One region of the Pseudaquabacterium prasiolae genome, then DNA from elsewhere that is predicted to be linked to it. Evidence: riboswitches for the same ligand, from Rfam matches in the RefSeq annotation. Region 1 holds a riboswitch; the other holds the start of a gene.
The links. A riboswitch is a leader RNA that binds a small molecule or an ion and turns the genes downstream of it on or off. The one in region 1 is predicted to bind S-adenosylhomocysteine.
Positions count from the first base shown of each region.

Region 2: another riboswitch for S-adenosylhomocysteine. It lies ahead of ahcY (adenosylhomocysteinase); the one in region 1 lies ahead of metH (methionine synthase).

Region 1 covers NZ_JAOCQD020000002.1:2,159,812-2,175,203, forward strand. Annotated here, with positions in the region: gene metH (methionine synthase) at 1-1,744, opposite strand, end outside; S-adenosyl-L-homocysteine riboswitch at 1,815-1,925, opposite strand; gene N4G63_RS21685 (Uma2 family endonuclease) at 2,053-2,613, shown strand; gene N4G63_RS21690 (SNF2-related protein) at 2,659-6,990, opposite strand; gene N4G63_RS21695 (homocysteine S-methyltransferase family protein) at 7,013-8,068, opposite strand; gene N4G63_RS21700 (putative bifunctional diguanylate cyclase/phosphodiesterase) at 8,119-9,669, opposite strand; gene N4G63_RS21705 (AAA family ATPase) at 9,861-12,191, opposite strand; gene N4G63_RS21710 (BTH_I0359 family protein) at 12,382-12,741, opposite strand; gene N4G63_RS21715 (DUF3108 domain-containing protein) at 12,847-13,530, opposite strand; gene N4G63_RS21720 (fumarylacetoacetate hydrolase family protein) at 14,198-15,283, shown strand; gene N4G63_RS21725 (S9 family peptidase) at 15,299-15,392, opposite strand, start outside.
Region 2 covers NZ_JAOCQD020000003.1:2,414-17,805, reverse strand. Annotated here, with positions in the region: gene N4G63_RS22145 (aldo/keto reductase) at 1-752, opposite strand, end outside; gene N4G63_RS22140 (AraC family transcriptional regulator) at 1,059-2,096, shown strand; gene N4G63_RS22135 (diguanylate cyclase domain-containing protein) at 2,246-3,259, shown strand; gene N4G63_RS22130 (HAD-IIB family hydrolase) at 3,260-4,183, opposite strand; gene ppk2 (polyphosphate kinase 2) at 4,305-5,552, shown strand; gene N4G63_RS22120 (hypothetical protein) at 5,570-6,307, shown strand; S-adenosyl-L-homocysteine riboswitch at 6,422-6,506, shown strand; gene ahcY (adenosylhomocysteinase) at 6,581-8,029, shown strand; gene metF (methylenetetrahydrofolate reductase [NAD(P)H]) at 8,031-8,864, shown strand; gene N4G63_RS22105 (VWA domain-containing protein) at 8,892-10,265, opposite strand; partial or broken gene N4G63_RS22100 (acyl-CoA dehydrogenase family protein) at 10,446-10,751, opposite strand; gene N4G63_RS22090 (GFA family protein) at 10,860-11,309, opposite strand; gene N4G63_RS22085 (hypothetical protein) at 11,433-11,594, opposite strand; gene N4G63_RS22080 (serine/threonine-protein kinase) at 11,697-14,669, opposite strand; gene N4G63_RS22075 (N-acetyltransferase) at 14,966-15,184, opposite strand; gene N4G63_RS22070 (LysE family translocator) at 15,174-15,392, opposite strand, start outside.

The DNA.
Region 1 (15,392 bases):
TGGCGTGCAGCTCGCGCACCTTGTCGTAGTCGCTCTTCAGGTCGTCGATGAACTTGCTGGCGCGCTCGTCGCTCAGCAGATCGGCGCACACGCCCACCGAGCGGCTGGCATCGGGCACGTAGACCACCGGGCCTTCGTAGTGCGGCGCGATCTTGACCGCGGTGTGCACGCGGCTGCAGGTGGCACCGCCGATCAGCAGCGGGATCTTCTTGATGCGGAAGTGCTCGTCGCGCTGCATCTCGGCGGCCACGTGCTGCATCTCCTCGAGGCTGGGCGTGATCAGGCCCGACAGGCCGATGATGTCGGCGCCCTCGACCTTGGCCTTGGCCAGGATGTCCTGGCAAGGCACCATCACGCCCATGTTCACCACCTCGAAGTTGTTGCACTGCAAGACCACGGTGACGATGTTCTTGCCGATGTCGTGCACGTCGCCCTTGACGGTGGCGATCACGATCTTGCCCTTGGGCTTCACATCACCACCGGCGGCCTGCAGCGCGGCCTTCTCGGCCTCGATGTAGGGCAGCAGGTGGGCCACGGCCTGCTTCATCACGCGGGCGCTCTTGACCACCTGCGGCAGAAACATCTTGCCCTGGCCGAACAGGTCGCCCACCACGTTCATGCCGGCCATCAGCGGGCCTTCGATCACATGCAGCGGCCGGCCGCCGCGCGCGCTGATGGCCTGCCAGCACTCCTCGGTGTCTTCGGTGATGAAGTCGGTGATGCCGTGCACCAGCGCGTGGCTGAGGCGCTCGTCCACGTTGCCGGCGCGCCAGGCCAGGCGCGCGGTGTCGTCCTTGGCCGCGCCCTTCACGCTCTCGGCCACCTCCAGCAGGCGCTCGGTGGAGTCTTCACGGCGGTTCAGCACCACGTCTTCCACGCGTTCACGCAGATCAGCGGGGATGTCGTCGTACACGCCCACCATGCCGGCGTTGACGATGCCCATGTCCATGCCCGCCTGGATGGCGTGGTACAGAAACACGGTGTGGATGGCCTCGCGCACCGGCTCGTTGCCGCGGAAGCTGAAAGAGACGTTCGACACGCCGCCACTCACCTTGGCGCCGGGCAGGTGGGTCTTGATCCAGCGCGTGGCCTCGATGAAGTCGACCGCGTAGTTGGCGTGCTCCTCGATGCCGGTGGCAATGGCGAAGATGTTGGGGTCGAAGATGATGTCCTCGGCCGGGAACCCCACCTCATCCACCAGGATCTTGTAGGCGCGCGCGCAGATCTCGGTCTTGCGCGCAAAGGTGTCGGCCTGGCCCTGCTCATCGAAGGCCATCACCACGGTGGCGGCGCCGTAGCGGCGCAGCAGCGTGGCCTGGCGGCGGAACTCGGCCTCGCCCTCCTTCAGGCTGATCGAGTTGACGATGCCCTTGCCCTGGATGCACTTCAGGCCGGCCTCGATGACGCTCCACTTCGAGCTGTCCACCATGATCGGCACGCGCGCGATCTCGGGTTCGCTGGCGATCAGGTTCAAGAACCGCACCATCGCCGCCTGGCTGTCGAGCATGGCCTCGTCCATGTTCACGTCGATGATCTGCGCGCCGTTCTCCACCTGCTGGCGGGCCACGCTGAGCGCGTCCTCGAAACGGCCCTCGAGGATCATGCGCGCAAAGGCCTTGGAGCCGGTGACATTGGTGCGCTCGCCGATGTTGACGAACAGCGCGCCCGCATCCAGCGTGACCGGCTCCAGGCCGGACAGGCGCATCGGGGCGACGGGATGGGGGCGTTGGGCAGCGTCGGTCATGGCGGGCAGCGGCAGGTCTCAGGGCAAGCAAAAAGCCGCCCGGCTCACCCTGGACGGCTGCAGATACAGCGTGGGGTGAGCGCCGTTGCCTGGCGCAGGCCCGGGCGGGCACCACGCCGTCCCGAGCCTGGCGGCGCGCCTGATGCATGATCGGGCCGCCGTCGCAACGCTCCTCGGGAAGAGCCCGCATTGTACGGATGGGCCAATCCCGACGTTTGCACGAGCAGCCGGGTGGCGGTCGGGCATCTCGGCCCGCTAGACTGACGGGCATGAACCTTCGCGTGTCGGAGCGGCCCATGGGATACACCTTGCAAAAGCCTCGCATGACGGCCGAGGAGTACCTGGCCTGGGACGCCGGGCAGACCGAGAAGACCGAATTCATCGCGGGCGAGGTGTTTGCGATGGCGGGGGGTGAAGATCGCAATGCCACCGTGGCCGGCAATCTCTACATCGCTTTGCGCCATCACCTTGGCGGCAGCCCCTGCCGTGTCTACGGCAGCGACGTCAAGCTGCGCGTCGAAACCGCCGACTGCTTCTTCTACCCCGACCTGATGGTGACCTGCAGCGCCAATGACCTGGCCGACCGCCTGATCAAGCGCGAGCCGGTGCTGGTGGCCGAGGTGCTGTCGCGCTCCACCGGCGCCTACGACCGTGGCGACAAGTTCGCCGCCTACCGCCAACTGCCCAGCCTGCGCGAATACCTGCTGGTGGATGTGGACCGCCAGCGCTGCGACCTGTTCCGCAAGGGCGCCGACGGCCTGTGGGTACTGCACCCCAGCGAGGCCAGCGAGCCGGTGCACCTGGCCAGCGTGGATCTGGTGCTGCCACCCGAGGTGCTGTGGGCCGATCTGGAGCCGGCGGCCGGCTGAGCGCAGGCCCCGATCGCCATCGGGCGCACCCGCGAACGCCGCCGCTCAGCCGCGCAACAGCGCCAGCATGGCCTCGGCGTCGATCACCGCGCCGGCCGCATCCTGGCCTTCCAGCAGGCCGTCGGCCAGCGCGCGCTTGTCGTGGTGCAGGGCCACGATGCGCTCTTCCACCGAGCCGGCCAGCACCAGGCGGTAGACGGTGACCGGGCGCTGCTGGCCCATGCGGTGGGCGCGGCCGCTGGCCTGGTCTTCGGCGGCGGGGTTCCACCAGGGGTCGGCAATGATCACGTAGTCGGCCGCGGTGAGGTTCAGGCCGAAGCCGCCGGCCTTCAGGCTGATCAAAAACACCGCGCCCTCGCCGCGCTGGAAGGCCGCCACGCGCTGCGCGCGCTGCGGTGCCGGCGTGCTGCCGTCCAGGCGCTGGAAGGGCACGCCGCAGGCCTGCAGGCGCTCGCCGATGCGGTCGAGAAAATCGGTGAACTGGCTGAACAGCAGGGCCTGGTGGCGGCCCTCCACCAGCTCGAGCACCAGCGATTCGATGGCCTGCAGCTTGGCGCCGCCCTGCTGCAGGCCCTCGTCGGCCAGTTCGGGCAGCACCAGGCGCGGATCACACGCGGCGCGGCGCAGGCGGGTGAGCTCGGCCAGCACCTGCACCGCGGCGTGGCCGCCGCTCTTGGCGGCCTGGCTGACGCGCTCCACCGCGTCGCGGCGCAGGGCCTCGGTGAGCGCGCGCTCGGCGTCGCCGGCCTCGATGCGGTGAACGATCTCGGTGCGCGGCGGCAGGTCGTCGAGCACCTGCGCCTTGGTGCGGCGCAGGATGAAGGGCGCCACCAGGCGCCTGAGCCGGGCCTGTGCCGCGGCATCGCGCTGGCGCTCGATGAGGTTGGCAAAACGCTCGTTGAAGCGCTGCGCATTGCCCAGCAGGCCGGGGTTGAGCAGGTTCATCAGCGACCACAGGTCGGCCAGGCGGTTTTCCACCGGCGTGCCGCTGAGCGCCAGGCGCGCGCCGGCCTTCAGCTCGGCCACGGCCTTGGCGCGTTGGGTGGCCGCGTTTTTCAGCGCCTGGGCTTCGTCCAGCACCAGGCTGCCCCAATCGGTGGGCGTGAAGGCGTCGATGTCGCGCAGCAGCAGGCCGTAGCTGGTGAGCACCACGTCGCCCGGCGCCAGATCGGCCAGCGCGGCCTCGCGCTCGGTGGCGTGGTCGCGCACGCGCAGGCCGGGGGCGAAGCGCGCCGCCTCGGCGGCCCAGTTGGCCACCACCGAGGTGGGCGCCACCACCAGGGCCGGGCCCTCGGCCTGGCGGTACAGCAGCAGGGCCAGGGTCTGCAGGGTCTTGCCCAGGCCCATGTCATCGGCCAGCACCACGCCAAAGCCGGCGGCCGTGCGCCGCACCAGCCAGGCAAAGCCGTCGGCCTGGTAGGGCCGCAGCGAGGCCTGCAGCGCGGGCGGCACCTGGGGCTCCAGCGCCGCGGCATGGGCCAGGGCCGTCACGCGCTGCTGCCAGGCGCTGTCGCCGGCCGGCGCGCGGCCATCGGCCGTGGCCAGCGCGTCGGCCAGCCAGCCGGCGGCGGCGGCGGGCAGCTGCACGCCGTCATCCTGCGCGGCGGCCTTGCGGCCCTTGGCCGAGCCGGGCGCGGGCGCGGCCTCGGCCAGCGCCGCCAGGTCGGCCAGCTGCTGGCGCAGCCGGTCGGTCAGCGCCAGCCAGGCGTTCTCGGCCAGCGGCAGGTAGCGGCTGCCACGCGATTCATTCACCAGCGTGAGCAGCTGGCGCAGGCTGAGCACGGTGCGGTCGTCGACCTTCAGCGTGGCGTCCAGGCCCAGCCAGTCGCGCCCGCCGGTCTTGACCACGGCCTGCAGCTGCGCCTCGGCCGGGGCGATGACGCGCAGCGGCTGGCCCTGCGGCCACTCCAGCGCCACCACGGCCACATGGCGGCCGAGGGTCTCGATGGCCTGCAGCGCCTGCTGCGGATCGGCGATGTGCCAGCCGCACAGGCCGGGCTGGGCCTGCGGATCGTCCAGGAAGGGCAGGCCTTCGGCCAGCGCGGCCAGGTGGGCGCTTTCGGCGGCCAGATCGCGCGTGGCGGCCCAGGTTTCGCCACCCTGCTGTGCCACCCAGCGCAGCCGGCCATCGCCCGGCGGCAGCAGCGGGCCCACGTCGGCCCCCAGGGCGTGGAAGGGCCGCACCGCCAGGCGCACCTGCAGCGTGCCGCCGCGTGGCGTGAGCTGGGCCACCAGGCGCGATTCGGCCGCCAGCGCGCGCCCGGCCGTGGCCTCGCTGTGCACGGTGAAGTGGCCGGCCAGCGCACGCAGCGCGGCGGCCAGCTCGGCCTGCGCACTGGCCGGCGCCGCCCAGGGCTGGCGCGACAGCTCGAGCACACGGCGGTGCGCGGGCGAGAGCTGCAGCAACCGCGCGCGGTCGGGGCCGTCGCGCACGATGCGCACGGCGTCGCGGCGCGCGGCTTCTTCCTCGTGCTTGACGCCGTCCCATTGGTGGTCGAGCGCGGGCGGCGCCTCGTGCGCGCTGCCCAGCTCGAGCACCTGCAGGCGGTAGCACTCGCTGCCATCGGCGGCGCGCTCGCGGCGCATTTCCACCGTGGGCCGGCCTTCTTCCAGCATCACCGGCTGCTCGGGTGCATCGGCCAGCGCCAGGTCGGGGTGGCCCACCAGGGCCAGCACGGCGGCAGCCAGGTCGAGCCACTGCAGGCGGCGGTTCCAGTCGGCCTGGCGCAGGCAGCGGGCCACGGCGGCGTCGCGCGCGTCCAAGCGGGTGGCCTTCTTCAGCGTGGCCAGGCCCAGCGGCTTGCCCTTGACCGCGCCGCGCCCGCCCTTGGCCGGGGCACCGCGCTCGAAGGCCTGCAGGTCGTGCGGACGGCCGGCGGCGTCGAGCGTCAAGCGCCAGTGCAGCGGGGCGGCGGCGCCGCTGGCCGTGGCAGCCGCCGGGGTGTCGAGTGCGGCAATGGCGGCCAGGGCCTCGCGCCAGGGCTCCACCGGCGGCGGGAAAAAGTCCACCGGCCAGGGCGGCGGTGCGTCGTCGGGCCGCTGCGGCTGCGGCCAGCCCAGGCGCCGGCAGGCCTGGTCCAGCAGCTCGGCCAGCCAGTGCTCGCCCTGGCGGCGCAGCGCATCGGCCACGGCCTGCACCCGCGGTGCCGTCCAGTCCTGCGGCGCATGGCCCAGCCAGGCCGCCAGCACCAGGCGCATGGCCTCGTCGTCGGCCACCACGCGGCCCGACCAGCGGGCCTGCGGCGCGTCAAAGGCCAGGGCCACCGGGCGCTCGTCGCCCAGGCGCACCGCCGCGGCATGGGCGATGCGGCCCCAGCCGTCGGTGGGTGCCGGGCTGCGGCTGCCGGCCTCGGCCAGCGCAAACTTGCGCGCCGCGGTCCACGACTCGACATCGCCCTGGGCCAGCAGGCCCAGCGCATGCCAGCGGGTCACGCGCTCGGGCACCAGGCGGTTGCGCTTGCCCACCAGCTTGGCGGCGGCCTTGAGGCTGTCGGCCACCGTGGCCGTGCCCTCGGCCCAGTGGCCGGCCTGCAGCTGCAGCAGGCCGTTGAAGATGCCGCACACCGGGCTGCTGGCGTTGAGCTGCGCCAGCGCGGCGCGGCAGGCGGCGGGCTGCAGCGCCAGCAGGCGCTGCTCGACCAGCTCGAGCCACAGCCCGGCCGGCACCTGATCGGCCGCGGCGCCCAGGTTGGCCAGGCGGGTGTCGAGCCAGTCGCGCAGCGCCGGAAAGGCGCGCATCGCGCCGGGCAGCTGCTGCAGCAGGCGCTCGACCAGGCCCCACAGCAGCGCCGGCGACAGCGCGGCCAGAAACTCGGCGTCAAAGGGCTCGGCCAGCGCCAGCAGCAAGGCCTCGGGCGTGATGGCGCGGTTGAGCGGGCCGTGCAGCAGGCGGTTGAATTCGTCCACCGCCGGCCGGGTAAGCAGCGCCAGGCGGGTGATGGCCTCGCCATCGTCGGGCGTGCGCAGGCTCACCCAGTGCGGCTCGACCGCCATGTTGCCGATGCCGCCGCCGGTGGCCCAGGCCCAGGCGCGCCAGAAGGTCGGCGCCTGCGGGTGGCGCCACAGCGCCGGCCAGCGCTGATCGCGCGCCACCGGGTCGGCACGCCAGCCGATGCCCTCCACCGCATGCGCCTCGCCGCGCGCCACCAGCTGCTGGCAGGCCTGGGTGATCTCGTCGTTGGACAGCGCATGCGTGCCGTCGGCCGAGCGCCATTCCAGCGCCCGCAGAAACTGCATCAGCCAGGTCTTGCCGCGCGGTGCGCCGGCCAGGCACAGCGCGTCGAGCACGGTGTGGCGGTCGCGCTCGGCCATGGCCTGCGCGCTCAGCTGCCCCGAGCCGCCGAACAGGTCGGGCCCGGCTTGCCCCTTGGAAGCCATGGCGGCCGCGGGCGCGCAGCGCTCAGGCGGCCAGCAGGCCGCTGAACAGCGGATCGGCCTTGCTGCGCGGCCGGTAGCCCGACAGCTTGTGCGCAATGGCGGCAATGTGCTCGGGCGTGGTGCCGCAGCAGCCGCCAACGATGTTGACGAAGCCGGCCTGGGCAAACTCGCCCAGCATGCCGGCGGTGACATCGGGCGTCTCGTCGAAGCCGGTGTCGCTCATCGGGTTGGGCAGGCCGGCGTTCGGGTAGCAGCTGATGAAGGTGTCGCCGGCCACCTTGCTGAGCTCTTCGATGTAGGGGCGCATCACCGCCGCGCCAAGCGCGCAGTTCAGGCCCACGGCCAGCGGCCGGGCGTGACGCACGCTGTGCCAGAAGGCGGGCACGGTCTGGCCGCTGAGGATGCGGCCCGAGGCATCGGTGACGGTGCCGCTGATGATCACCGGCAGGCGGTGGCCGGTTTCGTCCATCAGCTCATCCAGCGCGAACAGCGCCGCCTTGGCGTTGAGCGTGTCGAAGATGGTTTCCACCAGAAACAGGTCGCAGCCGCCTTCCAGCAGACCCTCGGCCTGCTCGCGGTAAGCGGCGCGCAGGGTGTCGAAATCGACGTTGCGCGCGCCGGGGTCGTTGACATCGGGGCTGATGCTGGCGGTGCGCGGCGTGGGGCCCAGCGCGCCGGCCACGTAGCGCGGATGCTCGGGCGTGCTGAACTTGTCGCAGGCCTCGCGCGCCAGGCGGGCGGCGGCCACGTTCATCTCGCGGGCGATGTGGCCGAGGTCGTAATCCTCCTGCGCGATGCTGGTGGCGCCGAAGGTGTTGGTCTCGATCAGGTCGGCGCCGGCGGCCAGGTACTGCTCGTGGATCTGCGCGATCACGTCGGGGCGGGTCAGCACCAGCAGGTCGTTGTTGCCCTTCAGGTCCTTGCCGTGGGTGGCAAAGCGCTCGGCGCGGAAATCAGCCTCGCCCAGCTTGTGGCGCTGGATCATGGTGCCCATGGCGCCGTCGATGATGACGATGCGCTGCTTCAGCGTTTCAGGCAGCGCGGCGGCGCGCGTATAGGGGCGGTGGACGAAGCTCATGGCCGCATTGTAGAAAGCCCGGCCGGCCGCGGCCCGCGCCAAGGCCTTGTTCAGTTGGCCGAGGGCTCGGTGTCGTGGAACAGCGAGTCGCGGAACTGCGCCCGGTCGGCCGGCTGGCCGGCCGCGGCCTGGCCCGGCCGCGGCGGGCGGTCGCCGTCGAGCTGGGCCCAGGCGGCCAGCGCGCGCGCCGGCATCGGCCGCGCGAACAGGAAGCCCTGCAGCTCGTCGCAGCCCAGGCGCACCAGCGCATCGCGCTGGGCCGGCGTCTCCACGCCCTCGGCCACCACCCGCAGCGCCAGCGCATGGGCCATGCGCACCACGGCGTCGACGATGGCGCGCGCGTCGGCGCTGGTGGCCACGTCCTGCACAAAGGACGCATCGATCTTCAGCTCGGCCGCCGGCAGGCGCCGCAGGTAGGACAGGCTGGCCTGGCCGACGCCGAAGTCGTCGATCGACACATGCAGGCCCAGCGCGCGCAGGTGCTCGAAGCTGCGCTGGGTGACCTGGGTGTCTTCCATCGCCACCGATTCGGTGATCTCCACCGTGAAGCGCCCCGGCGACAGGCCGCGGCGGCTGAGCGCCCCCTCGATGCGCTGGGCCAGGTCGTCCTGGCGCATCTGGTAGGCCGACAGGTTGATGGCCACGCGCATGCGCAGGCCCTGGTCGCGCCAGGCGGCGGCCTGGCGGGTGGCGTCCTCGATCACCCAGTTGCCGATGGCGCCGATCAGGCCGTGGCGCTCGGCCAGCGGGATGAACACCGTCGGGCTGACCATGCCGCGCTGCGGGTGGTGCCAGCGCAGCAGCGCCTCGGCGGCGGTGATCTGCAGCGTCTGCGCATCGACCTTGGGCTGGTAGTACAGCTCCAGCTGGCCCAGCATGACCGCGTCGCGCAGGTCGGCCACCAGGGCCGTCTGCTCGCGCAGGCTCACCGCCATCTGCGGCTCGAACACCATGTAGTCGTCGCCGCCGATGCGCTTGACCGCGCGCATGGCCTGCGCCGCGTGGCCCACCAGGCGGCTGTGCGAGCCATGCGCCGGGTAGGCGGCCAGGCCCACCGAGCAGGTCAGCCGCGCCTGCGCGGTGCCGGCCAGCTCGAACGGCCGCGCCAGGGCCTGGCACAGCCGGCCGGCCAGCGCGCAGCCGCCGTCCAGCGGCCCGGGCACCAGCAGCAGAAACTCGTCGGCGCCCAGGCGCCCCACCGGCACGGCGGCGCCGGCCACCTCGATCAGCCGGCGCGCGGCCTGGGCCATCACGCCGTCGCCGCTGCGGTAGCCCCAGGCGTCGTTGACCGAGCGAAAACCGTCGAGGTTGACGAACAGCAGCACCAGCGCGGTGCGGTCGCGGTCGCAGCCCTGGGCGCAGGCCTCGAGTGCACGGTTGAAGCGGGCGCGGCCCAGCAGGCCGGGCACGCCGAGTTCATCGGCTTCGTCGCGCAGCTGCGCGAGGTTGTCGTGGCTGGCCTGCAGCGCGCGCTGCAGGCGGCGCGCACGCTGCCACTGCCAGACGCCAAACACCACGCCCGCCGCCAGGCCCAGCGCGGCCACGACCCAAGCGCCGGCCACGGGCAGGTTGCTGAACAGGGGACGGGCCAGGCTTTCCATCGATGAGGATATCGACCGGCCCGGCCGCGCCTGAAGCCGCCGGGTGAAGCCGATGTCACGGCCCACCCGGTCCCGCCGGGCTCGCCCCGGCAACCGAGCGCCCGGGTGGGGCGCAGGGGCGCAGGGGCGCAACAGTGCAGCAGCGCAGCAGTGCAGCAGTGCAGCAGTGCAGCGATGTGGGGGGCCCGCACTCAGCCCGGCGTGAACCCGATGCTGCGGCGCTGGCGCACCTCGGGCTTGAGCCGGTGCTCGGCTTCGAGCTGCTCGAGAAACTCGTCGGCCGCCAGCGTGGTGGCCAGCACCTCGGCCTGGCGGCGCACGGCGGCAAAGTCGCCCGGCGTCAGGGCATCCAGCGCGGCCAGACGGCTGCGCCGGGCCTCGGTGAGCGCGGCGGGGTCGCCGCCCAGCGCCTCGGCCACGAACATGCGCTCGCGCTGCGCGCGCTGCAGCGGCAGAAAGCGGATCTTGAACGCGAAGCGCCGCAGCGCCGCCTCGTCGAGCTGCTCGAACAGGTTGGTGGTGGCGATGAAGATGCCGGCGTAACGCTCCATGCCGGCCAGCATCTGGTTGACCTCGGTGACCTCGTAGGCGCGCTCGGCGCGCTGGCGGCTGCGCAGAAAGCTGTCGGCCTCATCGAGCAGCAGCACGGCCTGCTCGGCCTGCGCCTCGGCAAACATGCGCGCCATCGCCTGCTCGGTCTCGCCAACGAACTTGCTCATCAGGTCGGACGCCAGGCGCACCATCAGCGGCCGGCCCAGGCGCTCGGCCACATGCTCGGCCAGCGCGGTCTTGCCGGTGCCCGGCGCGCCGTGCAGGCACAGCGTGCCGTGGCCACGCAGGCGCAGCGCCTCGACGATGCGCGACACCTCGTAGCGGCATTCGAGGTTCAGCAGCTCGAGCTCGTAACGCGTGACCACCGGCCGCGCGCGGCTGGCCGAATCAACGCCCAGCGCGCGGTCGGCATGGCCCAGCTGGCGCTCGATCATGGCCTCCAGGCCCTGACCGGGGCTTTGATCGTGGCCCGCCAGGCGGGCAAAGCGCACCGCGGTGCGGATCTGCGCCGGCGTCAGCGCCCGGCGCTCGGTGAGCCGGGCCACCAGCGCGTCGCTGACCGGCGCGCCTTCGAGCGCGCGGCGCACCAGCGCATCGCGCGCGCCGGGCGGCGGGCTTTTCAGCTCGAGGTGGTACTGGAAGCGGCGGCGAAAGGCCGGGTCGATCTGCTCGATGCGGTTGGTGATCCAGATCACCGGCACCGGGTTGCTCTCGAGCACCTGGTTGACCCAGGCCTTGCCCGACACGCTGGCGTGGCCGCCCTCGCTGGCGCCACCACCGGCATCGAAGCGCGCCATCCACTGCGCGGCGTCGGCGGCCAGCGGTGGAAACACGTCTTCGACCTCGTCGAACAGCAGGGCCACGCCGGGCGTTGCGCTGGCGGCGGCCTCGCGCAGGGCGGGCGCGGCACCCTCGGGGCCGCGGCGGTCACCGGCCAGCACCACCTGGCTGACCTGCAGCGAGCGGTAGCGGTCGCGCCCGCTCAGCGCATGGCCGTCGCGGTCGGCGTACTCCACCTCGTACAGCGCCAGGCCGGCGGCCTGGGCGCACACCTTGGCCAGCTCGGTCTTGCCGGTGCCCGGCGGGCCGTACATCAGCACATTGACCCCCGCCGCGCCCTGGGCCACGGCATTGGCCAGCAGACGGGTGAGCACCTGCACATCGTCGGCCACGTAGCTGAAATCGGACGGCGCGAGCGCGCTGCGCGCGGCCGGGCGGGTGAACACCGCCATCAGCTCCTCGGGGCCCTGGTACTCGCGCATCAGCACCGGCGGCAGCTGGTCGCTGACCTTCATCAGGTCGGCCAGGTCGGTGATGTTGTGCTCGGAGATCAGGTTCTCGACCATGCCGATGCGCTCGAGCCGGCTGCCGGCGCGCAAGGCCTCGGCCACCTCGCGCTGGTCGACCCCCGCCACCGCGGCAATCGCCGCATAGGCCTCGTGGGCATTGCTGACCTTGAACTCGACCAGCAGGCCGCGCAGTTCGCGCTGGTAGCGCGCCAGGGTGCCGTAGAGCAGCACCGCGCGCTCGGCGGCATTGAGCTGCAGCAGCTGCGCCAGCGCGTCGATGTTCTTCTGCACCTGGGTGTGCTGCTTCTTGAGGTCGCGCGCCAGCCATTCGCAGCTGGCGGCCAGCACGGCGGCAAAGTCTTTCGGCGCGTCCTTCAGGTACTCGTCGAGGTAGAAAAACAGCGTGCCTTCTTCGTAGGGCCCGCGCCAGGGGCCGTGGCGGCGGATGAAACCGGCGTCATCCAGCGCCTGGTGGCCGCGCCACAGCGCATGGCCCTCGCAGCGCCGGCCCAGGTAGGCACGCAGCCGGCCCAGCACGGCCGGCGGCCAGGCCAGGTGGCGGCCCACCAGGGTGAGCAGGCTGGCACCGTCGCGCCGCAGGTTGAACTGGCCGCCATGGCGCACGGTGAGCGCCAGCACGAAATGCGCGCAAAGGCGGTCGAGCACCGGCGACTCGGCCATGCCCGGCGACAGGATCCACTGCGATGCACCGTGCCCTCGCGCCACGCCGCGCCCTCCCCCGCTGACCGGGGTTGCGCCCCGCCCGCACCAGCGGCCGGCAAGGCACCGTGGCGGGGCGATCTTGGCCCAGGCCGGGGCGCAGGGCAAGCCGGCGGCCGGCGCGCCGGCTCGGGCCGCCCGGTCAGAAGGCTCAGTGCAGCACGACCGGCTGCTGCGCCAGCGTGGTGAAGCTGCCGATGAACTCGTCCAGCGCCTCGGGATCGGGCCCTTGCGCCACCAGCGCCTGCACGCCCTGCTGGAACGACGCCGCCACCGCACCCTGGATGAAGATCTCCTTGCGCGCCAGCTTGTCGACGATCTCGTAGCCGCCCAGGCGCGGCGGCGCCGGCACGGTGGGGCTGACGTCGGCGGCGGCGGCCTCGGTGGGCTCGACCGCGGCCGACGGGGCGGCGGCTGGCGCGGCGGCCACCAGCGGCGCGGCCGCGACGGCGTCGCCGCTGAGGTCGAAGGCCACGACGACGAAGTGATCCGAGTTGTAGAGCATCTGCATGGTGAAACTCCTTTGACCTGCAGCTGGGGCCGCCGCCGCGGCTTTCAAGCCGGTGGCAGGCGCCCGGTCAAGGGGGTGGACAGCGGGCCTGGGCCGCGGCGGCGCTCACGGCGGCGGCGCCGGCTCGGCCGCCAGCAGCAGATCGAGCACCTGGCCGCTGCGCAGCAGCGTGAAGCGCAGGCGCGCCGGCCAGTGGCCGCGTGCGGGGTCGAGCCAGGCCTCCACGCGCAGGCCCTCGGGCCTGGGCGGCTCGCGCCGCCAGTGCGCCAGGGTCAGGCTGCCCAGCGGGGTATGGAGCGACGGGTGACCGTCAAGCTGCCAGTGCCAGGTCTCGGCCCAGCCGCGCGCATCGGCCACGAACACCCGGATGCCGCCGGCCGGCGGCGTTTCGGGCGCCGCGGCCACGATGGCGGTCAGCTGGGCCAGCACGCTCAAGCGGTCTTGCGTGCCGGGCAGCAGCGCAAAGTCGATGCGCGGGCCCGAGAAGCCGATGCGGCCGGTGTCGCGGCGAAAGTTGGCGGCGCGCCAGCCGCGGCCGCGGCGTCGGTCGGTGAAGCGCTCGGGCGCCAGGCCGGCGCTGTCGAAACCGCCGGTGCTGGCCTGCTCCAGCAGCGGCCGGCCGCCGGCCTGGGCCTCGAGCTGCAGCGTGTAGCGCCGGCCATCGTGGCGCAGCAGCAGGCGCGCTTCACCACGGGCCGGCGGCGCGGTGCCGTCCCCTGCGGCATCGGCCTGGCCGCTGCGCACCTGGTAGCGCAGCAGCACCGGCAGCGGCACCCGCGTGGCGTACACCGGCGGCGGCGCGCCATCGGCCGGCGGCGGCGGGGCGGACTCGGCGTCGGGTTCGGCATCGGTGGCGGCGTCGGCGGCGGCGTCGGGCGCGGCCGGCGCCGCGGCGGCGGCCGGGCGCTGCGCCAGCCAGGGGGCGGCGGCCTCGCCGGGGGCCGCGGCATCGTGCGCGGGTGGCCGCGGGCCATCGGCGGCGGCGGGTTCGGGCCGGGCTGCGGCGCCAGGGGGCGGGCGGGTCGGGGTCGGGGCCTGGGCCGGCTGGGCGTGGCGCTCGGCGGGGGGCGGGCCGGGCGGCGGCGGCCGGTGGCGCGGTGTCGGCCATCCGGGCCAGGGCAGCGGGCGGCGCCAAGGCCGGTGGCACCAGCAGCATCGGCCGCGGCGCCGGGCCCGCGCCGCTGCCGCTGGGCGGCGTGCCCGCCAGCCAGTGCGCGATCAGCAGGCCGTGCGCCGCCAGCACCAGGCCTGCCAGCAGCAGCAGGCGCGGCCATGGCCGCCGGCCGGGCGGCGGCGGCTGGCGGGCATGGGGGGGTGGCGCGCGCATCGGACAATGGTGCCAAATCCGGCGGGCCCCGCGGCCCGGCCCGCGGCACCGCGCCGCGCACGACAGAACGCGCCCGACAGTCCGCGCCCGACAGAACCGCCCAAGACCGCCCAAGACCGCACCACCACGATGAAACTCGCCACTTACAAGGATGGCTCGCGCGACGGCCAGCTGCTGGTCGTCTCGCGCGACCTCAGCACCGCGCACTACGCCAACGGCATCGCCAGCCGGCTGCAGCAGGTGCTGGACGACTGGAACTTCCTGTCGCCGCAGTTGCAGGACCTGTACACCACGCTGAACCAGGGCAAGGCGCGCCATGCCTTTGCCTTTGAGCCGCGCCAGTGCATGGCGCCGCTGCCGCGTGCCTATGGCTGGCTGCAGGCCGATGCCTGGCCCGCGCCGGCGCAGCGCCAGGCCGGCGCTGAAGCCGCGGCCGACAGCGACGCGCCAGCGCAGCCGCCCCTGCTGCAGGGCGCCAGCGATGACTTTCTCGGCCCCTGCGACGACGCCTGGTTCGGCTCGGCCGCCTGGGACATCGACTTCGGCGCCGGCCTGGCCGCCATCACCGGCGACGTGGACATGGGCGCCAGCGCCGAGCAGGGCCTGGACGGCGTGCGCCTGCTGGTGCTGGCCAACCTGTGGCGGCTGCGCGCGCTGGCGCCCACCGAGCATGCGCTGCCGGCGCCCGCCTTCGGCCCGGTGGCAATCACCCCCGACGAGCTGGGCGAGGCCTGGCAGGGCGGCCGGGTGCATCTGCCGCTGCTGGCCGCGGTCAATGGCCGCAAGCTGGGCCAGTGCCCGGGTGCCGGCATGGCCTGGCACTTCGGCGAGCTGATCGCCCGGGCCGCCAAGACGCGCAACCTGCGCGCCGGCTGCATGCTGGGCGCCGGCCCGGCCCGCGCCGACGATGCGGCGCAGGGCGTGGGCTGCCTGGCCGACAAGCGGGCGCTGGAGACCGCGCTGCACGGCGAGCCGCGCAGCGCCTGGCTGGCCCTGGGCGACACCGTGCGCCTGGAGTTGAAGGGCCGCGACGGGCAAAGCCTGTTCGGCGCCCTGGCCCAGCGCGTGGTGGGGCCGGGCATGGCCAGCGCGGCCGAGGCCGAGGCTGGTGAAGCCCCCGACGCCGCCGAAGCGGCCGCGCCCCGGCCGACGCAGCCCCCGCCGAGACCCCCTGACGGGCCGGGGCGCCCTGGGGTGCAAGGCGGGCGTGGGTGAACGACGCTCGGCCTGTCAGTTCAGGTGCCGTGCCAGAAAGGCCTCGAGCCGCCGCGCGAAGTCGAAGCGGTTCTCGGGCTTGAGCCAGCCATGCCCTTCGTCGGCGTAG
Region 2 (15,392 bases), on a different contig from region 1:
GCCAGGTTGTGGCCCAGGTTGTCGCCCTGGAAGCGCGGGTTGGCACGGCGCCAGTCGTTGGCCGCCAGGGCCTCGGCGCTGCGGATGGCGCCGGTGAGAAAACCGCGGCCCAGCGGGCTGTAGGGCACCAGCGCAATGCCCAGCGCACGGCAGGTGGGCAGGATCTGGGCCTCGACATCGCGCGTCCACAGCGAGTATTCGGTCTGCAGCGCGGCGATGGGGTGCACCGCGGCCGCGCGGCGCAGCGTCTCGGGCCCGGCCTCCGACAGGCCCAGGTGCCGCACCTTGCCGGCACGCACCAGGTCGGCCATGGCGCCCACGGTGTCCTCGATCGGCACGCTCTTGTCCACCCGGTGCTGGTAGTACAGGTCGATGTGGTCCACGCCCAGGCGCTGCAGGCTGGCATCGCAGGCGCTCTTCACATAGGCCGGGCTGCCGTCGATGCGCAGCATCGCGCCGTCGGGCGCGCGCACATTGCCGAACTTGGTGGCCAGCACCACCTCGTGGCGGCGTGCCGCCAGCAGCGGGGCCAGCAGGCGCTCGTTGGCGCCAACGCCGTACATGTCGGCGGTGTCGAGAAAGTTGATGCCGATGTCCAGCGCATGGTGCAGCACCGCCAGCGATTGCGCATCGTCGGCCGGGCCGTAGAAATCGGACATGCCCATGCAGCCCAGGCCGATGGCCGAGACCTCGAGGTCTTGGCCACCCAGGCGGCGGCGCGGATAGGGGCGGTGGCTCGAAAGAGAGGTCATGGTCAGGGCTCCAGCAGGTTGATCGTCGAACAGGCCTGCCAGCGTAGGCAGCGGGCCGCCCCGGCGCGAGCCGGAAGCTCGCCGATGCTTGCCCGATCATCCAGACCCATCGGCACAGGCCTGCCAATTTGGACAAAGGCTTGCACAATCGTCCAGGCCAGCCCTCCAATCGACCGCTTGGGCGGCCGTTTGCTTATCTGTCGCTTGGGCGACCGTCTACGTGGTCTGCCGTCTCATCGGCCCGATCGGCCCGTCCGCCCTGCCCTGTCCACTCCCCCTGGCCCGCCCGGGCCGCCCCATACCGCCATGCCCTCTTCGACCCAGCCGCCCGCCCCTGCCCCGGCCGCCCTTGCCGCCGGGCCGGCCGACGACACCCCTGCGCTGCAGGCCCTGCTGGCCGAGGCGGTGCGCCTGGCGCTGGCCCATGCGCCGGGCGATGGCCACCATGCCACCGCGGTGCCCGGCCTGCTGCTGGTCCGCGCCAGCGCACCGGCGCTGCCACTGCCCGCGGTGTACGAGCCCGGCCTGGTGGTGGTGCTGCAGGGCCGCAAGCAGGCGCTGCTGGGCCAGGAGCCGATCCGCTACGACCCGCTGCACTGCCTGGTGGTGTCGGTCAAGATGCTGCCCTGCGGGCAGATCACCGAGGCCTCGCCCGAGGCGCCCTACCTGTGCCTGCGCCTGAGCCTCGACGCCCAGCACCTGGCCGCGCTGATGCTGGAGGCCGGCGATGCCGCCGAGTCCGGCGCCGCCGCCGGCCCGCGCCGCGGCGCGGCCGTGGCGGCGACCCCGGCCTCACCCTCACCCTCACCCTCGCCGGCGCGTGGCCTGCACGTGAGCCGCGTGTCGCTGCCGCTGCTGGACGCCGTGCTGCGCCTGCTGCGCCTGCTCGACACGCCGCAGCACCTGCCGGTGCTGGCGCCGCTGGCCATGCGCGAGATCCTCTACCGCGTGCTGGTGGGCGAGCTGGGCGCGCCGCTGCGGGCCCTGGCCATGGCCGATGGCCAGACCCAGCGCATCGCCCGCGCCATCGATCTGCTGGAACGGCGCTTTGCCGAGCCGGTGCGCATCGAGGAGCTGGCCGCCGCCGCGCACATGAGCGTGTCCAGCCTGCACCAGCACTTCAAGCAGGTCACCTCGCTGTCGCCGCTGCAGTACCAGAAGCAGCTGCGCCTGCACCAGGCGCGCCGGCTGATGCTGGCCAGCGGGATTGATGCCGCCTCGGCCGCCCACCGCGTGGGCTACGAAAGCGCCTCGCAGTTCAGCCGCGAGTACCGGCGGCTGTTCGGCGCCCCGCCGCGCACCGAAATCGAGCAGATCAAGGGCGCCGCCACCCTCGAGACCTGATCCGGCGGCACGCCGCCTGCGGCCTGGGCCACAGGCCGCCGCCGCGGGCGCTCAAGCCGGCGCCGCAGCGGCCGATAAGCCGGCATGGCGTGTGCGCTCCTGCCGCGCCCTTCTTGCTGCCCATGAGCCCAGTACCTTCGCGGGAACCCATGACCGTGCTCGTCGTCGACGACGATGCCTCGGTGCGCGGCCATCTGGCCAGCCTGATCGATCACTTCGGCCACCGCGTGGTCGAGGCCTGCGGTGCCGACTGGGCGCTCACGCTGTTCGAGCGGCACCGGCCCGACCTGGTGCTCAGCGACATCGACATGCCCGGCCGCGACGGCCTGTGGCTGGTGCGCCAGATCCGCGAGCGCGAGGCCGGGCACTGGACGCCGGTGGTGTTTCTGTCGTCGCTGTCGCGCGCCGACCAGCTGGCCGAGGGCATCGACGCCGGCGCCGACGATTACCTGGTCAAGCCCGTGCACCCGCGGGTGCTCGAAGCCAAGCTGCGCGCGCTGCGGCGCCAGCGCGCCACGCAGCAGCAGCTGATCCGACTGTCCGAGGCCTTGCAGCAGGCCAATGCCCAGCTGCAGCACGAGGCCCAGAGCGACGGCCTGACCGGCCTGCTGAACCGCCGCGGCTTCGACCGCGCGCTGGCCGAGGCCCTGGCCGATGGCCGCCGCCGCCGCAGCCCGCTGACCCTGATGGTCTGCGATGTCGACCACTTCAAGGCCTACAACGACCAGCTGGGCCACGCCGCCGGTGACGATTGCCTGCGCCAGGTGGCCGGCCTGCTGCGTGACATCGCCCGCCGCCCGTCCGACCTGGCCGCGCGCCAGGGCGGCGAAGAATTTGCGCTGATCCTGCCCGACACCCCGCGCAGTGGCGCGCTGACGCTGGCGCGCGCCATCGGCCGCATGTTTGCGGTGCGCGCGCTGCCGCACCCGGCCTCGCCGATCGCCGCCCACCTCACGCTCTCGGGCGGCATCACCAGCTGCGTGCCCGACGAGCACACCACCGCCGAGGCGCTGATGCTGCGCGCCGACGAGGCGCTCTACGTGGCCAAGCGCCAGGGGCGCAACCGCTTCTTCAGCTTCGAGATGGTGGTTGGCGAGGCCGATGCCGCCAAGCCGCTGGCCGACGGCCTGCGGCCCGACACCCCCCGCGCCGCAGCGGCCTGATCAGGTGGCGGCCGCGGCCGCCGCGCGGGCTGCCAGCAGCGCCTGCGCCAGCTCGGCAAAGCCCGCCCCGCGCTCGCCGGCGCACAGCCAGGCCGGCGCCACCTGCAGCATCGGCACGAAGCGCGCGATGTTGGCCACGCCCACCGACAGCGCGATGCGCTCGAACATCACCTGGTCGTTGGTCGAGTCGCCCACATAGGCCCAGGCGGCCTCGGCCAGCGGCCGGCCCAGGCCCTGCTGCACCGCCCAGCAGGCGCCGCTCCACTTGTCGTGCGCGCCCAGCCAGCCGTTGACATGGATCGAGCTCACCGTGGCCGTCAGGCCGTGGCGGCGCATCACCGCCAGCACGGCCGCGATCTGCGCCGCGTCCAGCTGCGCAAACTCGCTGTGGTCCACCGCGATGTCGGTCAGCCGGCCGGCGCTGTCGGTGGCCAGGCGCGCCGCCGGCACCTCGGCCAGCACCGCCGCCGCGCAGGCCTGCAGACGCGCATGGCGCGCCGCGCGCTCGGCCTCGGGCACGGTGAACTGCTGCACCACGCCGCCAGCGGCCCGGGCATCGCGGCGCAGCAGCACGCCGCCGTTCTCGGCCACCAGCAGCGGCAGCAGGCCGCTGGCCACCAGCGGCGCGCTCCAGCCCGCCGGCCGCCCGGTGATGGCGATCACCGCCAGCCCGGCACGCTGCAGCGCCTGCAGCGCGGCGGCGGCCACCGGCTCGACTGCGCCGTCGCGCGTGAGCGTGTCGTCGATGTCGGTCAGCACGCCTTCCAGCGCCGCCAGCCGCGCCGGTGGCAGCTCGGCCAGCGGCCGCAGGCGGCCGGCATGCCGGGCCCTGGCCGCAGCGGCAGCGGCATCAGCGGCAACATCGATCGCGGCATCAACATCGGCCACCGCAACAGCGGGCGAATCACGGCTTTCAGCGGGCATGCGCCGCAGTCTCGCATGGCCAGGCCGCGGGCCGGCCGGGCTTGACGCGCATCAAAGACCGCCGCCACGGCCAGGCACACCATCGTCGTTTTCATCTGCCTGACACATCACCAGCGACGCCATGGCCAAGGACACCGCCCCCGCATCCCCCAGCACCGCCGCCAAGCGACCGGCAGGCCGTAAGGCTGCGGCCACCGACCCACTGGCCACCGCCACCACGGCTGCCACGGCTGCCCCGGCCGCACGGCCCGCGCGGGCCGCCGGCCGCCGCGTGACGGCGGGCGACACCCCGCCCTCGCTGCAACCCGCCGCGCTCGAGCGCCACCGCGTGGCCCGCGCCCTGACCCGCGCGCAAACGGTGCAAAGCCTGGCCATCGGCGATGTGCTGGCCGCCGAGGCCGCGGCCCAGCCCGGCAGCCACCAGCCGCCGCTGCTCGACAACGTGAGCCCGCTGCTGGCCGGCGCCTCGCCCGACGACCTGAAGGCCCTGCGCCAGCTGCTGGCCCGCCACACCGCCAGCACCGCGCCCACGCCCGATGCCGACACCGCGCTGGCCCCGCGCTGGCGCGACGGTGGCTACCCGTACAAGAACCTGCTCTCGCGCCGCACCTACGAGCGCCAGAAGTACCGCCTGCAGGTCGAGCTGCTCAAGCTGCAGGCCTGGGTGAAGGACACCGGCGCCCGCGTGGTGGTGCTGTTCGAGGGCCGCGACGCGGCCGGCAAGGGCGGCACCATCAAGCGCTTCATGGAGCACCTGAACCCGCGCGGCGCGCGCGTGGTGGCGCTCGAGAAGCCCAGCGAGGTCGAGCGCGGCCAGTGGTACTTCCAGCGCTACATCGAGCACCTGCCCACCGCCGGCGAGATCGTGATGTTCGACCGCAGCTGGTACAACCGCGCCGGCGTCGAGCGGGTGATGGGCTTTTGCAGCGAGCGCGAGTACGACGAGTTTCTGCGCCAGGCGCCCGAGTTCGAGCGCCAGCTGGTGCGCAGCGGCATCCACCTGTTCAAGTTCTGGTTCTCGGTCAGCCGCGACGAGCAGCGCCGCCGCTTCAAGGAGCGCAAGCTGCACCCGCTCAAGCAATGGAAGCTCAGCCCTGTGGACCTGGCCAGCCTGGACAAGTGGGACGACTACACCCGCGCCAAGGAGGCCATGTTCCTGCACTGCGACACCAGCGATGCGCCGTGGACCGTGATCAAGAGCGATTGCAAGAAGCGCGCACGCCTGAACGCCATGCGCTACGTGCTGCACCGCCTGACCTTTGCGCGGCGCGACCTGGCCACCATCGGCGCGGTCGATCCTCTGATCGTGGGACGGCCCTCGCTGGTGCCGGGCGCCGGCGAGGATCTGCTGTCGCAAGGCGGCGGCTGAGCCGATAGCATCGCGGCATGAAGTCCGATCGACGCCGCATGCTGTCTGGCGGTCTGGCCGGTGCCGCGGCACTGGCGCTGCCCTGGCCCACCCAGGCCGCACGCAGCGCGCCGTTTCGCCGCCTGGCGGTGGCCGACCCGCCCTTCGTCGAGGAGTACGAGGTGGTCATCGCGGTGGCGCCGCCGCTGGCGCGCGGCATCGTCGGCAAGGTGCTCACCCGCGCCGTCACCGGGGCCGACCAGCACCTCAAGAGCGAGAAGCTGACCGCCGCGCTCGACCCCGCCAAGACCCAGCTGCACGAGCATTTCGTGATGGCCCTGGCCGACGAGCTGGCCGAGGCCGAGGTCAAGGTTCTGCTGGTGCCGGTGGACGCTGCCGACAGCGAGGAGGCACTGCTGCAGCAGACGCGCCGCAAGGCCCCGCAGGCCGACGGCCTGCTGCTGGCCCATGTGATGGGCCGCTTCGTGGCCCTGCACGGCCTGGCGGCCTATGCGCCGGGGCTGATGATCGGCGTGAAGGTGCTGCACGCGCAGGCCGCGGCCGGCCGCGCCACGCCACCGCTGCTGGACGCGGTGTTCACCGCCGGCTTTCGCGGCCTCGACCCGCGCGCCCAGCACCTCGAGGTGGTCGACATGCCCGAGCGCTTTGACGACGTGCAGGCCCTGCTGAGCCACATCGACAGCGCCCGCCAGGCGCTGGTGAACGGCACCGAGGCCATTGCCGCCGAGGTGGCGCGCCGCCTCACCGCCAGCTGAGCCCGCCGCGCCGGCGCAGCCGCACCGGCCGGCGCGAAAAAGCCCACGTTTCGCACTCTGATTCCAGCCTGCTGGCCTGCACGGCCCGGCCGGGCTTTGCTTAGAATGCGGCCCAGTTCCGAGGAGCGTTGCGAGGCCGCCATCCGATGCGCAGGCCCCAGGCTCGGGACTCTTCCCCTTGCAACCGCGCTCACCCAGCAGTTCCTGCCGAGGGTGAGTGGTATGCCTCTTGCCCCCGGCGTGATCTTCACCAGCCCACTGGAGCGCTGAACGATGAACGCCCCCCTGAACGCCATTCACACCGCCCTGGCCGCCGACCAGTACGCCATTGCCGACCTGTCGCTCGCCGACTGGGGCCGCAAGGAACTCAACATCGCCGAGAGCGAGATGCCCGCGCTGATGGCCATCCGCAGCGAGTTTGCCGCCAGCCAGCCGCTGAAGGGTGCCCGCATCACCGGCAGCCTGCACATGACCATCCAGACCGCGGTGCTGGTGGAAACGCTGCAGGCGCTCGGCGCCGAAGTGCGCTGGGCCAGCTGCAACATCTTCTCCACGCAAGACCATGCCGCCGCCGCTCTGGTGGCCAAGGGCACGCCGGTGTTCGCCTACAAGGGCGAGACGCTCAAAGACTACTGGGACTACACCCACCGCATCTTCGAGTTCGGCGCCGCCGGCTCTGCCGGTGAAGGCCCGAACATGATCCTGGACGACGGCGGCGATGCCACGCTGCTGATGCACCTGGGCAAGAAGGCCGAGAAGGACGCCAGCCTGATCGCCAACCCCGGCAGCGAAGAAGAGCGCGAGCTGTACGCCTCGATCAAGGCCAAGCTGGCCGTCGACGGTACCTGGTACAGCCGCAAGAGCGCGCAGATCCTGGGCGTGACCGAAGAGACCACCACCGGCGTGCACCGCCTCAACGAGATGAGCGCCAAGGGACAGCTGATGTTCCGCGCCATCAACGTCAACGACAGCGTCACCAAGAGCAAGTTCGACAACCTCTACGGCTGCCGCGAGAGCCTGGTGGACGGCATCAAGCGCGCCACCGACGTGATGATCGCCGGCAAGATCGCCGTGGTGGCCGGCTATGGCGACGTGGGCAAGGGCTCGGCCCAGGCCCTGCGCGCACTCAGCGCCCAGGTGTGGGTGACCGAGATCGACCCGATCAACGCGCTGCAGGCCGCGATGGAAGGCTACCGCGTGGTGACCATGGACTGGGCCGCCGCCCAGGCCGACATCTTCGTCACCACCACCGGCAACCGCGACGTCATCACCTATGAGCACATGGCGGCGATGAAGAGCAACGCCATCGTCTGCAACATCGGCCACTTCGACAACGAGATCCAGGTCGCCAAGCTGGAAGAAAAGTGCCAGTGGGAAGAGATCAAGCCGCAGGTCGACCATGTGATCTTCCCCGACGGCAAGCGCATCATCCTGCTGGCCAAGGGCCGTCTGGTGAACCTGGGCTGCGGCACCGGCCACCCCAGCTACGTGATGAGCTCGAGCTTCGCCAACCAGACGCTGGCGCAGATCGAGCTGTACGCCCACAAGGACGCGTACGACGTGGGCAAGGTCTATGTGCTGCCCAAGCACCTCGATGAAAAGGTGGCCCGCCTGCAGCTGGTGACGCTGAACGCCCAGCTCACCACGCTGACCGAAGAGCAGGCCGCCTACATCGGCGTGCAGGTGGCTGGCCCGTACAAGCCCGATACCTACCGCTACTGAGATGGCGCTGCCGATCAGCATCGAGTTCTTTCCGCCCAACACCCCGGTGGGGGCGGAAAAGCTCAAGACCGTGGTGCAGGAGCTCTCGGGCCTGAAGCCCGAGTTCTTCAGCGTGACCTATGGCGCCGGCGGTGCCACGCGCGACAAGACCCTGGCCACGGTGCGCGACATCGCGGCGCTCGGCTACGAGGCCGCGCCGCACCTCAGCTGCGTGGGCTCCACGCGCGAAGGCATTGCCGAGATCCTGGCCACCTACCGGGCCCAGGGCATCCGCCGCATCGTGGCGCTGCGGGGCGATCTGCCCAGCGGCACCGCGGTGGCGGGCGAGTTCCGCTATGCGTCGGAACTGGTGAGCTTCATCCGCGAGACGCAGGGGCCCGACTGGAAGATCGAGGTGGCGGCCTACCCCGAGTACCACCCCGAGCAGCGTTACGCCCGGAAGGACCTGCAGCACTTCGCCCACAAGGTGAAAAGCGGCGCCGACGCGGCGATCACGCAGTTCTTCTTCAACCCCGACGCCTACTTCCACTTTGTGGACGAGGTGCGGGCGCTGGGCGTCACGGCGCCCATCGTGCCGGGCGTGATGCCGATCCACAGCTTCTCGCGCATCGTGCAGTTTGCGGCGCGTGACGGCATCGAGATCCCGCGCTGGGTGATGCTGAAGATGGAAGGCTACATGGACGACGCCGCCAGCATCCGCGCCTTCGGGCTGGATGTGGTGACGCGGCTGTGCGAGCGCCTGATCGCCGGCGGCGTGCCGGCCATCCACTTCTATGCGCTCAACCAGAGCGCGCTGACGCTCGAGATCTGCAGGCGCCTGGGCCTGGCCCGCTGAGCGCGACCCTGGCCGGGCCAGCCCCGGTCAGGGCACCGAGACGACGAAGGGCACCCGCACCGGCTGGCCCCTGGCGTCGATCTGCAGCGTGCCCATCAGCACCTGGCCCGGGGCGAAGGCCCCGGCCGTGCCCGCCTGGGCCGTGAAGCGCAGGCGATAGGTGGGCAGCGAGAGGCTCAGCAGCCGGCCCAGGCTGCCGTACAGCGGTATCAGCTGTTCGGCGGTCTCGGCATACAGCATGGCGCCGCCGGTCTGCACGGCCAGACTGCTGAGCGCCTCCACGTCCACGTTCTTCGACAACCCGATGGTGAACAGGCGCACCTGGCTGGCCTGTGCCGCGGCAATGGTGGCCTGGCGCATGGTGGCGCACTCGGTGCTGCTGCGGCATTGGGTGTCGGCACCGTCGGTGAAGGCGATGATCGACCGGGCCATGCCGGCCGGCACTGCCGTGTCCAGCAGCATCTGCGCGCGCAGCGCATCGATGGCGGCATACAGCGGCGTCTGCCCGCCCACCTGGGCCGACAGCCCGTCCAGCGTGGCATGCAGGGCCCGCGGCTCGGCCGCGGTCACCCTGCCGGGGTACACGGTGAGCGGCTGGGTGGGCAGCAGCGTGCCGCTGCCCGCCGCAAAGGCGGCCAGCCGCACCTGATCCTGGCCCCCCAGCGCGGCAAAGAAGCTCTTGGCCGAGTACAGGCGGGCACCCGTGGGATCGGAGCCGAGGATGCTGCTGCTCTGGTCCATCAGCAGTGCGGCGGCATGGGGCTGCGCGGCCTGGCCGGCCACGGTGCTCAGCGCGTCGGGGGCGGCTGCCGCGTAGGCCGTGTCGCTGCCCGCGCCACGCAGGCAATCCTGGCTGCCGGTGCTGGCATCGGGGGTGCAAGCCAACAGGCTGAAGCGCTCGGCCGTCAGGTCGGACAGGCTGTCGCCCTGTGCGTCCACCACCACCACCTCCACCTCGAAACTGAGGCTGCGGCCCGCATCACCCACCACCGCCGCCAGCCCGCTGCGGCTGGCCAGCACCCCGGCGGCAGGCTGGGTCAGGCGGGTCAGCGTGACCGCCAGGTCATTGATCTGCGAGGCCTTCCACGGCGTGGGCAGCACCTGGGTCTGCACCGCGCTGCCGCTGACCGTGACCGTGGCCGGGGTGTCGCGCCAGGGCACGGCAATCAGTGCCAGGCCCTGGCTGTCGGTGCTGCCGCTGACATCGGTGTAACCGCCGGCCGAGGCCTTGACCTGCACCCCCGGCACCGGCGTGCCCTGCGCATCGGTCACCCGCACCTGCAGCACGCCCGGCAGCGCCGCCATGCCACCGCTGCCCGTCTGGCTGGGGCTGTCGGGCGAACCGCCGCCACCACCACCGCAGGCCGTCAGTGCGGCCAGCACCCAGGCGGCCAGGCCCATCAGAAAGTCATGTGCGCGCCCGCGGCTTGCCCGCGCGCTCCCAAGCCTGCTTTGCATCCGTCCACCCCGGCCCGGACGATCCGGGCACCCTGCCTTCGGCGGATTCTGGGTGCCAGACCGTCTGCACGCTCACTTTCATTGTTACCGCAGGTAAACCCTGAAGGGCCTGTATCAGTCGACTCAACCCGGCGCCGGCAGCCAGCGCCGCAGGTGAGCGGCATTGGCGCCCCGCCGCTGCCTGGCCGCCGCAAGCCCGGCGCGTGCCACGATGCGCAGGTGCACCTCGTCGGGGCCATCGAGCAGGCGCAGCGCGCGACCCCAGGCCCACAGCCGGGCCAGCGGCGTGTCGGGCGTCAGGCCCATCGCGCCAAAGACCTGCATCGCGCGGTCGAGCACGGCCGTCTGCAGGCACGCGCTCACCCGCTTGATGGCTGCGGCGGCCACGCGCGCGGCGGCATTGCCCTGCTGATCCATCGTCCAGGCCGCATGCGTTGAAGATGGAAGGCCACACGGACGACGCCGCCAGCATCCGCGCCTTCGGGCTGGATGTGGTGACGCGGCTGTGCGAGCGCCTGGGCCTCTGCGGCCAGGGCGCTAGCTTTTCACGATCGGCCCCGGCTGGCCCTCGATGCGGGCGATGCTCGCATCGAGACAGGCCCAGCCTGGCGCACTGCCAGCCCAGATGTTGGCCACCGGCGCGATGGACGAGGGATCGTCCAGCGTGCCCACCCGCACCACCGTGAGCCCTGCGCGACCGGTGGAGTCGGCGAACAGGTGGCAACCGCACTGCGGGCAGAAGCGCCGCCGCACCTGGTTGCCGCTGTCTGCGGTGCTGATGTAGTCGCTCACTGTGCCAGATATCGCGATGTCGGCCGTCGGGAAGACGGCATTGGCCGTGCCATTGCCGGCAATGTGCTGGCAATCGCGGCACCAGCACAGCCGCGCGATCACCGGCTCGCCGCTCAGCTCGAACCTCACCTGCCCGCACAGGCAGCCGCCGGTGCGCGTGCGCGCGGCGGCCAGGGTCTTGCTGTCGTGGGTCATGAGGCATCGTCTCCGCTTCGCGCACCCTCGGTGCGGTGCTCGATTCTCACCGCCACCGCGCATGGCACACACGGCGTCGGCCCGGGTTTCACCGCCCCCAGGCCGACACGACCGTCGCAGCGGTCACTTGGTGTTGCGGAAACACTTGATGTAGGCGCCATCGGGCGTGACCACGCTGACGCACTTCATCGAGGGTGTGGCCGACACCGGCAGTTCACGGGCCTGGGCCTGGGTGAGCAGACCGACGGCGATGAGCAGGGCGCTGAGCTTGGCAAGGTTCTTCATGGTGGGTACTCCGGGTTTGGATGAATGGCTGCTTGGGCGAGCGGCTGGCCCTCGGCCAGGCCTCTCCCTCACTCAGACGCAAGCCACCCGGCAGACACGACATCAAGTGCCGGATTTCGGCGCCACCCTCCTCTGCGCGGTGGATGGCCCGACCTGGCGCATGCCCGGCAGGCGATCCAGCCTGAGCAGCGGCGCAAGGTAGTAGGCGCTGACCCCAGACTGCGCGGCAAAGCCGGCACGTGCGCGCTCGGCCGCCTGGCGGGCGACGCCACGCTCGCCCACGGCCCAGGCACACAGGCCCAGCAGGGCCTGGGTGCGCAGGCGCCACGGCGCCAGGGCGTGGTCGTCACCCGCATCGTCATCGGCCACCTGCTGCCGCAGCAGGCCCAGACCGGCCTGCGCCCGGCCCAGGGCGCACAAGGCCTCGCCACGCACCAGCCGGTCGAACGCCATGTCGAAGGGCGGTGCGCCCGGGCCAGGGCGGGCCTGGTCCAGCAGGGCCAGGGCCACGGCCGGTTCGTGCCGGGCCAGGTGCACGGCGGCACGGGCGCGCCGCAGCGCCTGGTTGTAGCGATCGGCGCCGCCGCCCTCGCCGCGCATGGGCTCGAAGTGGGGTGCCTGGTCCAGGAAGGCGATGGCGGCATCCGGCGCACCGCCCAACATGCGGTTGTGGGCGATGTGGATGTAGTCGAAGGCTGCGCGCGGATGCGTGCCGCCGCTCATCGCACGGCGCAGTGCCATGCGCTGCTGCAGCCAGGGCTCGGCCTGCACATGCTGACCGGCATTCATCAGCGCATAGCCCAGCGCATCGGCACGCTGGAAGCGCTCGCGCTGCGACGCCAGCGCCAGCGTCAGCGCCGGCAGGCTGCGCTCGAGCAGCGCCAGACCTTCGGTGATGTCGCCCGAGCGGCTGCGCACATCGCCGAGCCAGAACTCGATCTGCGGCAGGAACCAGCCAGGCAAGTGCAAGGCCGAGGCCGCCAGTGCACGCCGGCTGGCCTCGAGCTGCGCGATGGCCTCGGCCGCCGTGCCGTGGAAAAACACCGTGTAGCGCACCCAGGCAAAACGCGCGCGCTCGCGCTCGGCCCGCACCGCATGCGCGCCGCCCAGGGCCTGCAGCGTGGCCATGGCCGCATCGAACACCTGCTGCGCCGGCACCGCCTGCGTGGTCTTGACCAGCTCATGGGCATGGGCGATCTGGATCGTGGCGGCCACGGTGGAGCGCGGGCCTTGTGCGGCCTGGGCCTGCAGGGTGGCCGCACGGAACAGCGGCATGCCCTCGTCGAGCCGGTTGCGCGCGATCAGCAGCCGCGCGCGCGCCGCGGTGGCCCAGGCGCCGGCCAAGGTGGGCACGGCCTCGGCCTGCGGCCAGCGTGCCGCCAGATGATCCAGCGTGGCGGCGGCCTGCTCGGCCTGGCCCAGCGCCAGCTGCACGCGCACCAGCCAGGTGAGCGCATCGCGCTCGACCAGCGGCTCGCCGGCCGCCAGCGCCAGCGCCTGGCGCACCTGCACCTCGGCGTCGGCCAGGCGTTCGTCGTCGAACAGCCCCTGCGCCAGCAGCAGGCGGGCACGGCCGCGCAGCACGGGTGCGGCGGCGCGCGATTCCAACGCCGCCACCTGCCGCTCGGCATAGCCGATGGCCAGGCGCTGGGCGCCCATGTCGGCGTACACCTCGCCAACCAGTCCATACAGCTCGGCTTGCAGCTCGGGCTGGCCGGCAAAGCGCTGGCCGATCAGCTCGGCACCGTGGTCGACCAGGCCGTCCCCGTGCCGCGACGGATGGCTGGCGGCCGCTGCGGCCAGGTTGCCCGAGGCACGGAATATGTCGGCCACGAAGGCCTTGACCACCTGCTCGCGTTCGGCCGCCTGGGCGGCACGCCGGTCGAACTGCAGCGCCAGGCCACCACCGCCCACCAGCGTGGCCAGCACCACCGTAGCGGCCACCAGGCCAGTACAGTGGCGCGCGGCCCAGCGCTGCAGGCGATACAGCGGCGCATTGGCACGTGCTGACACCGGATGCGCTTGCAGGTGGCGCAGGATGTCGTCGCCCAGGGCCTGGGCACCGGCATAGCGCCGCGCCGGATCGACCTGCAGCGCGCAGGCCAGGATGGCATCGAGGTCACCGCGCAGCAGGCGGGCCTGCTGCGGGCTGTCGGCCCGGGTGCTGGCCAGGGGTGCCATGGCGCCTGGCGGCCGTGGCCGGGCGCCATGCGGCAGCTGCCCGGTCAGCAGCTCGAACAGCATCACACCCAGCGCGTACACGTCGGCGGCCACCCCGGCCGCCCTGCCCTGCAGCACCTCTGGCGCGGCATAGGCCGGCGTCAGCGTGCGTGGGCGCAAGGGCTCGGCGGCCTCGGCGGCCTCGGCGCCGGCAGGCTCCAGCAGCCGCGCGATGCCGAAATCCAGCAACTGCGCCCGGCCCTGGCTGTCGACCAGCACATTCGATGGTTTCAGATCGCGATGGACCACCTGCTGCGCGTGCGCATAGGCCACCGCCTGCACCACATCCAGGAACAGGCGCAGGCGGGCCGGCACATCCAGCGCATGCCGGCGGCAATGGGCATCGATGGGCAGGCCGTCGATGTGGGCCATGGCCAGGTAGGGCCGGCCGCGCGCGTCGATGCCGGCGTCGTACAGGCGCGCGATGTGCGGGTGCTCCAGGCGCGCAGCGATCTCGCGCTCGCCGGCCATGCGCTCGGCCAGGCCGGCGTCCAGCGCCAGGCGCGGCAGCTTCAGCGCCACGTCGCGCGTGAAGTGGCCATCGGCGCGCGCGGCCAGCCACACGCTGCCCATGCCACCGCGGCCGATCTCGCGCACCAGCCGGTAGGCTCCCACGCGCTCGCCGGCTTGCGCCGCCGTCTCAGTCTCGTCGGCACCCAGGCCGGGCAGCGTGGCCCAGCGGCGCTCGGCATCGAGGTGTGGCGCCTGGGCCAGCATGGCGCGCAACTGCGGCACATGGCGCTGTTGCGCGGTGGGCAAGGCCGCCAGCCAGGTCTCGCGCTCGGCGTCACCCAGGGCCAGACACTGATCCAGCAGGCGGCTGAGCACGCGCAGGTCGGCCGGTGCCAGGCTCACCGCGGCACCCATGCCACCGCCGGCGACAAGCGTGGCCCGGCCTGCGCCAGCGCGTCCGGCGCCGGGCGCTCATGGCTGGGTTCGCAGAGGTCTTGCTGCATGCCCTGGCTGGCCCCCGTAACGCGCTGCCGCGCCGCGAACCGGCGGCGCCTGCGCCCTGCCGATGCAAGGCGCACCGGACTCCGCGGCCATCATGCATGCACGGCGCACGCCCGGTCGGCGCGGCCATCCTTTACCTGAACGATGCGCCGGCGCCCGGCGCCTTCACCTCGGGTGGGGGCCGGTGCCGCGGCCTGTCAGGCGCCCAGCTCGTGCCCGTAGGCGATGAAACCCAGCTGCTGCGCCAGCTTGTCGTACAGCGCGCAACCGGCGGCCTTGGTGGTGTGGGTCTGCCTGTGCACGCGCGCGCTGCCGGCCCGCTGCGCCTGGGCGTACACCGCCTCGATCAACTGGCGGCCGATGCCCTGGCCGCACAGCGTCTCGGTGGTGCGATGTCCAGCGGCATCACCGGTCACTCACCGCCAGGCGCGCACCCAAGCCCGCAAACGCAGCCGAGAAGCTGCAGCGCAGCCAGCGCTGCACCCTGGCCGACTCAACGACCTGGTGGCGAAAGGCATGCGCCACCAGCCCATACAGCACGAACACGGCCAGGGTCATGGCCATGAACACACCGCTCAGCAGCAGCAGTTGCAGCAGCGGGCGAGCGGCCTGCGGCGCGATGAA